2 regions of the Okibacterium endophyticum genome follow, and region 1 is predicted to be linked to the other one. Evidence: predicted binding sites of a transcription regulator. Region 1 holds the regulator's gene; the other holds the start of a gene.

Evidence for each region. The regulator HspR, encoded in region 1, represses chaperone genes until heat shock. The targets are predictions, from matches to a motif close to AAGTTGAGTCNNNNNGACTCAACTT.
Region 2: the regulator HspR is predicted to act here: its motif matches at 2,626-2,650, upstream of ACYVF5_RS15105 (ATP-dependent Clp protease ATP-binding subunit).

The regions. Positions count from the first base shown of each region.
Region 1 is NZ_BAAGXA010000012.1:390,025-397,291, reverse strand. Features, by position in the region: gene ACYVF5_RS15930 (dihydrofolate reductase) at 223-687, opposite strand; gene ACYVF5_RS15925 (thymidylate synthase) at 684-1,478, opposite strand; gene ACYVF5_RS15920 (class I SAM-dependent methyltransferase) at 1,686-2,807, opposite strand; gene ACYVF5_RS15915 (hypothetical protein) at 2,824-3,777, opposite strand; gene ACYVF5_RS15910 (heat shock protein transcriptional repressor HspR) at 4,027-4,440, opposite strand; gene ACYVF5_RS15905 (DnaJ C-terminal domain-containing protein) at 4,495-5,496, opposite strand; gene ACYVF5_RS15900 (nucleotide exchange factor GrpE) at 5,505-6,152, opposite strand; gene dnaK (molecular chaperone DnaK) at 6,156-7,267, opposite strand, start outside.
Region 2 is NZ_BAAGXA010000012.1:216,663-223,929, reverse strand. Features, by position in the region: gene ACYVF5_RS15105 (ATP-dependent Clp protease ATP-binding subunit) at 14-2,608, opposite strand; gene ACYVF5_RS15100 (class I SAM-dependent methyltransferase) at 2,791-3,846, opposite strand; gene ACYVF5_RS15095 (DUF4073 domain-containing protein) at 4,127-6,547, opposite strand; gene ACYVF5_RS15090 (VOC family protein) at 6,718-7,267, opposite strand, start outside.

The DNA of each region.
Region 1 (7,267 bases):
ACGACCTGAGCGATCCACAACGTGCACGCCCGCCGACAGGATGTCACTGCTCGCGTGGTTAAGAATCGTTCTGACTTTCGGTGAGTGGGCTACGACGAGAGACGTCGGCTGAATGGCTCACTTCTCAGAATAGCGACGCGGCCGACCCTCGGCCAATCGCGGCGCTCAGGCGGCGTGCACCCTCAGACCCGGCGGCGTCAGCGTTCAACACGACCCGTGGCCTCAGACCCGCTCCCAGGTGACGAAGTCGAATCCCTCGTGTGGTTCGCGGGCTGTCTCGACCCACTCGTCTCGTGACCACTCCGGAAACCAGGTGTCGCCCTCCGGCACGGCATGCACTTCTGTCAACTCAAGGCGGTCGGCGATCGGCAATGCCTGGGCATAGATCTCGCCACCGCCGACAACGAAAACGGATGCCCCGTCGCCGGCGAGGGCGACGGCATCCGGCAGCGAGTGCGCCACTTCAACACCCTCGAACGACCACCCGGTATCGCGGGTGACCACGATCGACCTGCGGCCGGGAAGCGGGCGCCCGATCGAGTCGAAGGTCTTGCGGCCCATGACCATCACACCGCCCATGGTTGTGCGCTTGAAGTGGGCGAGGTCGTCGGGCAGGTGCCAGGGCATTCCCCCGCCGGCGCCGATCACCCGGTTGCGGCCGAGGGCGGCGACGAGCGTGACCCTCATACGGCTATCGGCGCCTTGATCGATGGAGCCGCGACGTACTTGACAAGGGTGAAGTCGTCGAGCTCGAACTCATCGATCTTCGTGCGCTCCGGGTTGATCTGCATCACGGGCAGCGCACCGGGCTCACGGGTGAGCTGCAGCTTCGCCTGCTCGATGTGGTTGAGGTAGAGGTGCGCGTCGCCGAGGGTGTGCACGAACTCGCCCGCCTTGAGGCCCGTCACCTGGGCGACCATCTGCGTGAGCAGCGCATATGAGGCGATGTTGAACGGTACACCGAGAAAGATGTCTGCCGACCGCTGATAGAGCTGGCACGAGAGTGTGCCGTTCGCCACATAGAACTGGAACATGGTGTGGCACGGCGGCAGTGCCATGTCGTCGACCTCGGCGACGTTCCACGCGCTCACGACATGCCTGCGCGAATCCGGGTTGTTCCTGATCGAGTCGATGACCTTCGCGATCTGGTCGATGGTGTGGCCATCGGGCGCCGGCCACGATCGCCACTGATGCCCATAGACCGGGCCGAGGTCGCCGTTCTCGTCTGCCCACTCGTCCCAGATCGTGATGCCGCGCTCCTGCAGCCAGCGCACGTTGGTGTCGCCGCGCAGGAACCAGATCAACTCACCGATGATGCTCGTGAGATGCAGCTTCTTGGTGGTGAGCGCGGGGAATCCGTCTGCGAGGTCGAACCGCATCTGACGTCCGAAGACGCTGAGGGTTCCCGTGCCCGTTCTGTCGGACTTCTCGGTGCCGTTCTCGAGCACATCGCTGAGCAGATCAAGATATTGCCGCATGACTTCAGGGTAGTCGCAGTCGCCGACATACAGGGTCGTGATGCACCGGATGTCGCGGCCCTCTGCCCCGAATCGGACAGGCGGAACCCTCTGTCGCGCGGGCGTTCGCCCTGAGTGCGGGCATACGGACACCGGTGCCAGCGCATGGACCGGCGCCCATACGACAGGCGCACGCACAGCAGGCCGGCTCGCCCGTCGCGACAGACCCTAGCGCGTCGACACGGTGACCGTGAACTTGGTGTTGCGGCCTGCCTGCTTCGTCGGCCCGACGATCCGCTCGAGCGCGTCTCGGTATGCCAGGTGTGAGTTCCAGACCGTCCAGAGCTCGCCGCCCGGGCGCAGTACCCTCGCGGCGTGCTCGAACAGGCGCGGCGCCACCCCCGTGTGCACAGCCGCCCCCACGTGGAACGGCGGGTTCAGCATCACGAGGTCGGCCGACCCCGTCGCCTGTGACTCGAGGCCGTCATCACGCACCACGTGAACCATGCCCGTGACTCCGTTCGCCTCTGCTGTCGCGAGGGCGGATGCGACGGCGGCCGCCGACTGGTCGCTGGCCGTCACGTGGACGCCGGGCCGCGCTCGCGCGAACGCTGCCGCCAGAATCCCCGTTCCACAGCCGAGGTCAACGGCGTCGACGGCTGTCGGCAGCATGTCATCGATGAACCCGAGCAGAAAGCGGGTGCCGATGTCCACCCTCGTTCCCGCGAACACGGCGCCGCGTGCGCAGACCCACAGATCGAGGTCGGGGTGATGCTCCCTGGCGGGCCAGGTGGCGAGCCGCGAGAGCGCCTCACGTCGTCTCGGCCCGTGCGCGATGAGCAGCCGTGACTTCTGCCTGGCCAGGGTGGCGGTCACCGATTCGAAGGAACGCCCGATCACCTCGTTCATCGCGTTTGTCATGTGTTTGACGCGACCACCGGCCACAAGCTCGACCCCGTCCGACGCGAAGGCGGCGACGGTCGTCACGATCTCATCGAGCGCGTCGAGCTCACGAGTGAGCTGCATCAGCACCAGGTCGGCGCCGCTCACCAGATCGGAGCCGAGCTGCAGGTTGCGGTACCTGCCGCTCAACCCGAAACGCTCGGCGTTCGCGGCGAGCGCACGTTCTCCTGACAGCGGATCCTGATGAACACGGATGCCGTGCGGCGGCACCCGCTCGGGGACCATCGATGCCGTGCCGAGTGTGAGCGCACCGTACCGATCGCCGATCACCGCGACGGCGGCATCCGGCTGCTGCGCCAGAACGGGCGCGGCGTGGTCGAGAATCAGCCGGTCGCTCGCGTCGACGGCGAACAGGTTCGGCGCCTCGACGTCGGGCCAGCGGCGCAACCCGTCGAGAGAGAAATCAGGGCTGCCGATATCCGTGTCCCTCTGGTGTTCTCGCCTGATACGGCTGGTGCTGTGAATACGGCTGCGACGGTGCGTACGGCGGTTGCTGGAAGGGGTGCTGCTGGTACGGGTGCTGCTGGTACGGCGGTTGCTGATCGGTCTCGGGGCGCGGCCGCATGGCGTGAGCCATCCACCACCACGAGAGAAGTCCCAACCCCGCGGCCAGAACCACCGCGAGCACCGCGAGCACAATACCGACGCCGACCGCGCCGTCCGGGTTGAACTCGCCGTTCCCCACACTGATAACGGGTACGAGGATCCCCGAGAACGGTGTGATGACCGTTGAGACAAGCCACCACACCACAACGGCGATGCCGAGTCCGCTCCAGGTGATGGCAGCTCGTCGCTCGATGCCGTGCCCTTTGAGAATGAGGATGCTCACGAGATAGCCGAGCACCCAGATCACGATCCCGATGACGACGAAAATGACGAAGACCAGCCACGACGCCTCAATGCCGACCCCGAACCACTCCCCCATCACGTCTGCCCATTCACGATCGGTTGATGCCGCCGTGAGAAAACCGAAGAACGACGCGAACAGGGCGACGATCATTGCTATGGCGAGCGGGATCATGGCAATGGTGAAACCGATGGTCATCAGTGTGAAGCCGAGGGCTCCCGCGAGCATCGCTCCGCGTTTCGCTTTCGAGGTGAGGGGTGGTCGCGGCTGTCTCAGGGGAACCTGGTAGACCGGCGGCTGCTGGTATGCCGGGTATCGCTGCTGCCCGTAAGCGGGCTGCTGGTACTGCGGCTGCTGGTACTGCGGCTGCCCGTAGACCGGCTGCTGCCCGTAGGCGGGCTGTGGTTGCTGCGGCAGCGAGTGCTGCGGTGGCGCTCCCTGTCCCGTTGGCGGAGCGTACGCGTCTGACGACGGTGCCTGCGAAGGGTCCCGGGGTGGCTGCTGGCTCATGCTGATGAGCTTAGCCGCACGCCCCGGCATGCGCCCGAGCTGTTCTTCTGCATCTCGTTTCACGGGGCCTGTCGCACCTCCGCCGCCCGAAGGCAGTGGGGTTCTTGTGTGGAGACCTCGTCGTCGACCCTCGTCGTCGCTGATGGCCCACAGCGACGTGCGGCACACTTCATGGCCGCCATCGGCCCCAGCGCGGGATTGTCTCTGCCGAGAGCGCTCTGCGCGTGCTGTCGAACTCGACACACCGGGTCAGGAGCCGCGGGGCCGCCACACCATGATCTCTGTGCGGCGCTGCGCGCGCGTCCCGTTCTTCAGGGTGACGACGTCACCTTCAGCCCCGGCGGCGAAGACACGGGTTCCCGGCGTCTTGAGCACCTGCTCGGCGAGTGCGTGCTCGAGTTCCCGCACGCGCTTGCCGAGCTCGGCCACCTGGTTCTCGAGACTGAGGATGCGGGCGATCCCCTCGAGGCTCACACCCTCGCCGCTGAGCCTCGCGACCTCGCGCAACTGCTGAACATCGCGCATGGAATAGCGGCGGCTCTTGCCCGCCGTGCGACGGGGAGAGACGAGGCCAAGACGGTCGTACTGCCTGAGCGTCTGCGGGTGCATTCCCGCCAGCTCTGCCGCGACGGCGATCGCGAACACCGGTGAGTACTCGTCCATTCTTCCTCCTCCCCGCCTGGCACATCACCGCGCTCGCGCACGAAGACGCAGCGGCTACCCTCGCGCCTTCGCCAGCAGGTCTTCCCTCGGATTCTCGTGCGGTTCGAGATCGCGGTACCGCTCCAGGGCTTCTTTCGCCTCGGCGTTCAGGTGCGACGGCACAGCGACCTGCACCACCGCAAGCAGGTCGCCCGTTCCCTTCGGGGTCACGACCCCTCTGCCCTTGACCCGCAGCACCCGGCCAGACGGCGTGCCCGGGGCCACCTTGAGCTTCACGGGTTCGCCGCCGAGAGTGGGCACTTCGATGGTGGCGCCCAACGCCGCCTCGACAAAGGTCACCGGCACGGTCACGCGCAGGTTCAGTCCATCACGTTCGAACACGGGGTGCTTTCTGACAGAAACGGTCAATACGAGGTCGCCGGCCGGACCGCCGTCAGGTGACGGATGCCCCTTGCCACGCAGTTTGATCTTCTGGCCGTCCGAGACGCCGGCCGGTATCTTGACTTTGATCGTGCTACCTTCAGCGGTCTGCAGGGTGACGGTGTCTCCCTTGGTCGCCGTGACGAAGTCGATGGTGGTGGATGCCGTGACGTCGCGCCCGGGCGTCGGCCCGCCGAATCCCCGGTAGCCGCCGGACGGCTGGCCGAAGCCACCCTGTCCCTGTCCGCCGAACATCCCCCCGAGGATGTCTTCGAAGCCTGCGCCGCCCTGCTGGTAGCTGTAGCTCTGCCCGCGGGAGCCGCCCCCGAACATCCCGCCGAAGACGTCGTCGAAGCCGCCCGCGCCGCCGCCCGAACCCGGCGCCGTGAACCTGGCGCCGGAGCCCATGGCCCTGACCGCGTCGTACTCTTTGCGCTGCTCGGGGTCGTTCAGAACCGAGTAGGCCTCGGAGATCTCTTTGAACTTGGCTTCGGCCTTGGCATCGCCCGGCTTGGAATCCGGGTGGTACGCGCGAGCGAGCTTGCGATACACCTTCTTGAGCTCGGCCGGCGTCACGTCTTTCGAGACGCCGAGGACCTTGTAGAAGTCCTTGTCAAACCAGTCCTGGCTTGCCATCGATCACCTCACTCCGCCGGAACGGCGACAACAACCTTTGCCGCTCGCACCAGGGTGTCGCCGATTCTGTAACCGGTCTCGACAACGTCGAGCACCGTCTCGGCAGAGACGTCCGGGGTCGGCTGCTGAAAGATCGCCTCGTGCAGGTTGGGGTCGAAGGGGTCGCCGGCGGCACCGAACGAGGTGAGTCCGAGCTTCTGCACCGTGGCTCGCAGCTTTCCGGCGATCGTGGCGAACGGGGTGTCTCCCTCGAGGTCGCCGTGCTTCTCGGCCCGGTCGAGATCGTCGAGCACCGGGAGCAGCACCTTCACGACGTCTCCGCGTGTGCGATCGCGTTCGACGCCCGCCTGCGCTTCACGAGCCCGCCGAAAGTTGAAGAACGATGCCTGCTCGCGGGCGAGTTCGTCCTTCACCCTGGCGAGTTCCGCGGCGAGGCCCTCAACGGATGCCTCATCCTGGTCGTCGCCAGCGGCGTCGAGAATGTCTTGCACCGTCAGGTCGTCGGCCTCACCCGCATCGTCGAGCGGATCGGGCGCGACAGCCTCTGATTCCGGGGTCACCTGCGGCTCGGGGCCGGAAGCCTGTGCTTCCGACCCCTCGCCCTGCGGCTGAACCTCGTCACCGTTCTCTTCGGGTGTGGGGTTCTGGTCCGTCATTGCCTATCGTCCCTGCTCTGAGTCTTTCGACTCCTCGTCGTCAACGACCTCTGCGTCGACCACGTCTTCGTCAGAGGCGTTCTCGGCGGTGGGCTGCTCAGCGCCGGCTTCGGGCTCCGCCGACTCGGACTGCGCGTTCGCGTAGATCGCCTCGCCGAGCTTCACCTGGCTCTCGTTGAGCTTGTCGAAGGCCGTCTTCACAGCGTCGTCGTCGTCACCGGCGAGAGCGCTCTTGAGTGCGTCGACGTCGCCCTGCACCTCGTTCTTGACGTCTTCGGGCAGCTTGTCCTCGTTGTCTTTGATGAGCTTGTCGATCGAGTAGGCGAGCTGTTCGGCGTTGTTCCGCGTCTCAGCACGCTCACGCCGCTTCTTGTCCTCTTCGGCGTTCTCTTCTGCGTCGCGCACCATACGCTCGATGTCTTCCTTCGAGAGCGACGATCCGCCCGAGATGGTGATCTTCTGCTCTTTTCCGGTGCCCTTGTCTTTCGCTGACACCTGCACGATGCCGTTCGCGTCGATGTCGAACGTGACCTCGACCTGCGGAACACCGCGTGGTGCGGGAGCGATGCCCGTGAGCTCGAAGGTTCCGAGGTTCTTGTTGTCGCGGGTGAACTCGCGCTCGCCCTGGAACACCTGGATCGCGACGGAGGGCTGGTTGTCGTCTGCGGTGGTGAAGGTCTCGCTGCGCTTGGTCGGGATGGCTGTGTTGCGCTCGATGAGCTTCGTCATGATGCCGCCCTTGGTCTCGATGCCGAGAGACAGCGGCGTGACGTCGATCAGCAGAACGTCTTTGCGCTCGCCCTTCAGCACACCGGCCTGCAGGGCAGCGCCGACGGCGACGACCTCATCCGGGTTCACGCCCTTGTTGGGCTCCTTGCCGGTCTCTTTCTTCACGAGCTCGCTCACGGCGGGCATACGCGTCGACCCACCGACGAGCACAACGTGCGCGATGTCGGCGAGCTTGATGCCCGCCTCGCGGATGACGTCTTCGAACGGCTTCTTCGTGCGGTCGAGCAGGTCGCTCGTCATGTTCTCGAACTGTGCGCGGGTCAGGGTCTCGTCGAGGTTGGCCGGGCCGTTCTCGGTAAGCGAGAGGTATGGCAGCTGGATGCTCG
Region 2 (7,267 bases), 170 kb from region 1:
GGTGGTCAGGGGGTCACGCCGCTGCAGCCAGCCGCTCGCGGTTCGCCGTGGCGACGAGCCCGTCGTCGCCGACGGTGATCTCGACGCGCGCACCGGCATCCAGTTCGGCGTCGATCATCAGCTCGGCAATGCGGTCGTCGACCTGCCGCTGAATGACGCGGCGCAGCGGGCGAGCACCGTACTCGGGCTCGTACCCGTTCTCTGCGATCCAGTCGACGGCCGCCTCGTCGATCGAGAAGCCCATCCCCTGGGCGTGCAGCCGGGCGGATGTCTGCTCGAGCAGCAGCTGCACGATCTGACGCAGCTGCGCCTGGTCGAGCTTGCGGAACAGGACGATCTCGTCGATGCGGTTCAGGAACTCGGGGCGCATCGCCTCACGGAGCTTGCCCATCACGCGGTCCCGAAGCGCCTTCTCCGAACCGAAGCCGTTGTCGGAGCCGTCTGCAGACGGGGCCACGAACCCGAGCGCTCCGCTCTTGCTCGCGAGAAACTCTGAACCGAGGTTCGAGGTCATGATCACGACCGCGTTGCGGAAGTCGACGGTGCGGCCCTGCCCGTCGGTCAGGCGCCCGTCGTCGAGCACCTGCAGCAGCAGGTTGAACACGTCTGGGTGCGCCTTCTCGATCTCGTCGAGCAAGATCACCGAGTACGGGTTGCGCCGCACACGCTCGGTGAGCTGACCGGCCTCGTCGTAACCGACGTATCCGGGAGGAGCACCGACCAGGCGGCTGACCGTGTGCCGCTCGCCGAACTCGCTCATGTCGAAGCGCAGCATGGCGTTCTCGTCGCCGAACAGCGACTGCGCGAGCGCCTTCGCGAGCTCGGTCTTTCCGACACCCGTCGGGCCGAGGAACAGGAAGCTGCCGACCGGCCGACGCGGGTCGCCCATGCCCGTGCGGTTGCGCCTGACCGCCTTCGCGATCGAGGTGACCGCGTCATCCTGGCCGATCACGCGCTCGTGCAGCTCTGTCTCGAGCTTTCCGAGTCGGACCCGGTCGCCCTCGGTGAGACGCGTCGCCGGGATGCCCGTTGCGCGCGACACCATCTCGGCGATCTCTTTCTCGGTGACGACGGACGACACGTTCCTCGCCTCTGCGGTCAGCTCGGCGTTGGTCGCCTCTGCCTGCTCGATCCGGCGCTCGATGGCCTCGACCTCGTCACGCAGCCTCGAGGCGTCTTCGTACCGCTCTTCGGCGACCGCCGCGTTCTTCGCGTTCTCGAGAGCTGTGCGCTCTTCGCTCAGCGCATCGACGTCGATCCGCGAACCCAGACTGAGGCGCAGCCTGGCACCGGCCTGGTCGATGAGGTCGATCGCCTTGTCCGGCAGAAAACGGTCGGTGACATAGCGCGCAGACATCTCGACGGCCGCACGAACGGCATCCTCTGTGTAGTGCACGCCGTGGTGGTCTTCGTAGCGCACCTTGAGCCCGTCGAGAATGCGAACGGCATCGTCGATGCTGGGCTCAGCCACGGTCACCGGCTGGAACCGTCGCTCGAGAGCGGGGTCCTTCTCGACCTTGCGGTACTCGTTCAGAGTCGTCGCACCGATGATGTGCAGCTCACCGCGGGCGAGACGAGGCTTCAGGATGTTTCCGGCATCCATTCCGCCGCCCTCTCCGCTGCCGCCGGCGCCGACGACGGTGTGCAGCTCGTCGATGAAGACGATCAGCCGCTCTTTGTGTGCGCTGATCTCGTCCATGACCTTGGTCAGTCGCTCTTCGAAGTCACCGCGGTAGCGGGTTCCAGAGAGCATGCCGGCGAGGTCGAGGGCGACGACGCGCTTGTCGCGCAACATCTCGGGAACATCGCCGTCGGCGATCGACTGAGCGAGCCCCTCGACGATGGCCGTCTTGCCGACACCGGCTTCGCCGATCAGCACCGGGTTGTTCTTGGTGCGGCGCAGCAGGATCTCGACGGTCTGCTCGACCTCGTCTGCACGACCGATCACCGGGTCGAGCTCACCCTCGCGGGCGAGCGCTGTGAGGTCCGTGCCGAAGCTGTCGAGCGTCGGCGTCTCCGAATCCGGGGACACCGGACGGACGCCCTGCGCCTGCCCCTGCTGGGCCTGCTGGGCCTGCTGGGTCTGAGCCTGGCCGGCCTGCAATGCCTCTGGGGTCACTCCGTGACGGGCAAGCAGCTGTCCGGCGACGGCATCCTGGTTCACCACCAGGGCGAAGAAGAGGTGCTCCGGGTCGATGTAGGTGGAGCCGAACGCACGTGCGACCTGGTGTGCGTCGAGCAGGGCGCGCTGCGCGGACGGCGTCAGCGACGGACGCCCCTCGATCTCGGCACCCGATTTCTGCGGCAGGCGTTCCTCCACGGCACTCGCGAGCGCAGACGGGTCTGCGCCGGTCTGCCGGATGGCGTCTGCCGCCGGAGACTGCTCGAGCGAGGCACGCAGAATGTGAAGCGCGTCGACCTCGGAGTGGCCGTGCTCGACGGCGTAGTTCGCCGCAGCGGCGAGCAGCTCGTGGGTGCGCCGGCTCAGCAGCCGGGTGATGTCGATGGAACGCCCCGACTGCGCTGCGCGCTGGCCCTGCAGGTAGCGGGCGATGAACTCGTCGAACGAGCCGTCACCGGCGCCGGCCGAGCTGAAGAATGTAGGCATCAGACCTCCTGTGTTGAAACTTGAGTGCCTTTGACTCATGTTAACGCAGGCGAGGGCCATCCATTCCCGGATCCTCAAAAAGTTGAGCGGATTGGGCTCAAGGTTCTCGACACATCATGTCGGCGGCGCTGAAGATACGTCGGTCGTACCGCACCGAAGAGGCCCGTGCCCACAGCGCGAACTCACCGCACAAGCTCGTAGAACCGAAAGAACCCAGCCTCGCCGAGCGTGCGAACACCGCTGAATCCCGCCTCGCGGGCATACCGATGCAGGGTCGATGGCCTCATCACCGTGCCGGTGCCGGCCGACGGCGTCGTCGAGAGCCCGTCCGGCAGGCAGACGAACAGGCTGAACCCGTACATAAGCCGTTCGATATCGTCACCCCGCCCCGTGAACTCGTCGCCGACGGCCTCATCCATAACGATCACAACACCGTCATCGCTGGCGAGCTCGCGCATCGCCGTGAGCACCGGAACAGGCTGCGCCATATCGTGAACGCACTCGAACGCCATCACGACCTCGAAGGTGTCAGCGGGCGGACTCTGCACCACGTCATCGGCGCTGAACGAGACCCGCTCGGCAACCCCCTCCTGCCGGGCGTTGGCTGTCGCCATCTTGATCGAGGGGGCATCGATGTCGTAGCCGGCAACCGTGAGCGCCGGGTAGGCCCGTGCGAGGGCGATGGACGACCATCCCGCACCGCACCCGATGTCCGCAGCACGCGAGCCGGGTCGAGAGAGAAGCTCGTGAACCCTGTCGAATCCGCGGAGCTGGTCAGCCAGCAGACTCTCGAAGAACGGCCGGTTCATGTCACTCTGGCTCTCGCGCATGCCCTGCCCGAAGGCGTCCCACGACACCCCTCCGCTCACCCGGTGCGCTTCGAGGAGTGCCGTCATCTGCTCTCCCGCAGTTGTCAGCATCCGCGCGAGGGGCGCAAGATAATCGGGATTGAGCACATCGACCAGCACTGCCTGATGCTCTGGCGGCAGCGTGAACCGTGGCGTCTCCCCGTCGAAATGGACGGTGAGGATGCCGGTGGTCGCCTGCTGCTCGAGCCACTCTCTCGCGTATCGCTCGGATGTTCCGGCTTCGGCGGCGATCTCGCGTGGCGAGCGCGGACCGGCGGCCAGTGCGCGGTAATAGCCGAGGCGATCCCCCATGTGGATTGCGAGCATATCGATCATTCCGAGGGCGGAACCGAGAACTCTTTCAGCAAACTGCTCTGTTGTGCTGGTCATGACTGCCTCCGGCCGTCAGCGGGTGAGAAGGCAAACGTTACTCGCCGCCGCGCGAAAGCGCACGCATCCGTGCCTGCGACGGACGCCTCTCTAGGCGGGGGCCTCTAGGTGGGGGCCTCTAGGTGGGGGCCTCTAGGTGGGGGCCTCTAGGTGACTTTTGCGGACCCGGGTGCGCGTTCCGCCGGCCACACCCGTCCGGAAAGGTCACCTGGAGTGACGGGGTGGGCGACCCGGATCGCTCCGGCCGCCCACCCCGTCTCTGAGATGAGCCAGACCTCGCTCAGCCCCGGCTCATGCTCCTGCCGCGTCGTGCGAACAGCAGCGCACCCGCCGCCGCGAGCAGAGTGAGCACCGCGAGGAGCGCTGGTCCCGCATCGACCCCGGTGTGAGACAGTTCGCCCCGGTTCTCGCCACCCTGCGCGGCGGCGTCACCACCGGCATCCTGGCCACCGCCTTGCGCACCATCGTCGCCACCACCGTCGCCACCGTTGTGCCCGCCGTCGTCTCCGCCTCCTTCGCCGCCTCCGTCGGTCGGTGCGACCGTCAGAGCAGCGATCGCATCGAGGATGGCCTGCGCCATCGCGTCGACGACATGCTGCTGATCGGCCGTCAGCGAACGATCGACGGCCGCCACCGCACGGTTGAGCGCGGCCACCGACTCGGCGGTGTATCTCGTCAGATCCGTTGGGATCTCAGCCAGCGCGGCATCCACAGCGGAGTAGTCCGCGGAACGGTCTGTGTCCGGTGCGACGACGGCCGAGAACGGCACAAGCGGGTTCGGAATCGTGACCTGCCGCAGCTGCTCATCTGTGGCGAAGTCGTACGCTGTGACCACTATGCGGTCGCCGTAGGAATCAAGGGTCAGGCCCCGGTTGACGTCGCGTGTGACGATCTCCTCGATCCCCGCGGTGTTCTCACCCCGAGCGTCCCACTCGACGTGCATTGCGAGGGTGTTGACGGCCCAGAAGCCGTCTGAGTGCCCGTCTGCGGTCCGGCGCTGCACGGCCCAGTCGCCCAGTTCTGCCGGGTAATGGGTGTGACCGCTGAAGACGATCGCATTCGGATAGTTGCCGAGGATGCTCGTCAGCCGGTCATTGTGCAGATGGTGGTTGTGATACGCCGGGATCCACGAAGCCGAGACGGTATCTCCCAGCGGGAAGTGGGTGATGACGACGATCTGCTTGTCGCGTTCGGTCCAATAGGCCAGTCGTTCCTCGAAGAAGCGCACCTGTTCCTCACCCATCGCCACCTCCGAGGGGTTCGCGAACTCCTGCCCGAGCACGATGACGGGCTGCTCGCCGGACGGCCCATCAAGCACGTACTCACCCCACGCCTTGTCACGTTCCGCAAAGTCGAGGAATCGCTGGAAGTTGGCGTTGAACCCGCCGGCCGCATAACGTTCGTGATTGCCGATCGCCGCGACGGTCTGCTCAGGACGGAAGCCGGCTGAAGCGTCCATCACCCCGTAGATCTCGTCCCATTCGGCGCTCGTGCCCGAGTTCACGATGTCGCCGACCATAAGCAGTCCGCTGGCGTCAGGCGCGATCTCCCGAAAGTCTTCGAGGCCGTGGGCGAAGTCTTGCGGATGGCCCTGGATGTCCGAGACGACCCAGGCCTGCGTCGGCGTCTGCGACGTGTCGGTGAGCACCTGGTGCACCGCAACCGAGTCGATCGCCCAGTAGCGCGAGTCAGCGCCGCCCGTGAACTCCCAGGAGAAGACCACGCTCTTGGCCCGCGCGGGCACGTCGACCCTCACGTCGTGGGCGCTGTTCATCTCCATTCCGTCATAATCGCTGGTGACGCTGGTGTCGTCGAGACGCAGGATGTCCACCGGTGCCGCGCCATCGAAGCTCGCCCGAACGATGCCGGACTGGCCTGGCGCGCCGCGGTAATGACTGTCGAAGGTGAGACGAACCGCGCCCAGGTCGGTGACCGTCACGGGTTCGCTGGTGAGGGTCGCCGCGAACGGGTGATCGCCGAACTGCTGGGCGTCTGCGACGGCAATGGCGTCGTGCGACCGCCCGAAGCGCTTGCGCATCTCATCGGTGGTGCTCGTCCAGTCCGCACGCGTCGTGAACTGCCAACCTCGGTACTCGTCAGAGCCGATGCCGTCCATCCCGGGGGCCGACTCGACTGCCCATCCAACGGGCGCGGATGCGACCTCGAAGCCCTCGCGCAGGATCACGCCATCTGTCGCGGTGTCTGTGACGACCGGATCGATCTCGACCGGGGCGTTGGGATCGCCGGGGCCCGGTGCATCGGGGTCGCTGACGACCGTGAACGTCTGCTTTTCGGCCAACGGCGTGTACCCGTCTTCGGCCAGGAACCAGACATCGTATGCGCCCGGGGTGAGATTGAGAGTAAAGGTCAGTGAGCCTGACTCGTCTGGGGCGTATTGCCAGAGGGTGGATGAGACCGCACCCGGCGCCTCACCGTCGCCGTAGATGCCGATCCAGTTCAGCGCGTGCTGCGCGTCTGTCGTGTAATCGATCGTCAGCACGCTCTCCGCCTCCAGCTCACTGGCAGACAGCGTGAACGAGGAGCCGGTTGCGTCGGCGGCAGAAACAGCGGAAGCGGTTGGTGCGGAGGCGTCCGTGGCACTCGCATCGGCGACAGGGGTGACGATAAGCGCCACGGCCATCGCAATGCTCGCGAGCACAACGCGGCGACCGCCTAATCGGACGGCTTGAGGAGATGACATGTCAGGGTTCCTTTCGAATGATCCGCGGGGGCGGCCATGGGAAAGAAGTTCACGATCTGAATGTGAACAACTGGTTGACTCCTGCAGAACTATCGACTGCCACACAGCGAAACCGGCGACGCGGGGGAGATGAGTGTGCACAGCGGTTCAGAATCGTCGCTGCTTCCGGTTCATTCCACGGACATCACACCGAAGGATGCCCCTGTGACATCCCGCAGTGTCGCGATGCGTCCGTAGGGGGTGTCCTCCGGCTGCATCTCCACACTCCCACCCAGTTCAACCGCGCGAGCAACCGTTGCGTCGACGTCATCCGATCCGAACGACACCGACCAGGTGGCCGGTTCGCCGGCCGGGAGGGAGCCCGCGGCATCCCACAGCCCCGCGTACTGCTCACCGTCACGATCGAAGACCTTGTAGCGGAAGTCATCCGTGTCGCTCTCGGTCACGAGCGACCAGCCGAACGCGGCTTCATAGAAATCCTGCGCAGCCTCATAGTCGGTCGCGAGCAGTTCGAACCAGACCGGCGCGCCGTGTATGCCCTGCACCTGAAAACCCGTGTGGTCACCCGACTGCCAATACCCGACACTCGCGCCCGTGGCATCGACGGCGAAGCCCATGGTGCCCATCGCCGGAACCTCCATGGGTTCGAACATGTTGCTTCCGCCGGCCTCGGCGATGGCCTCTGCCGTCGCCGCCGCGTCATCGGTGCGCAGGTAGATC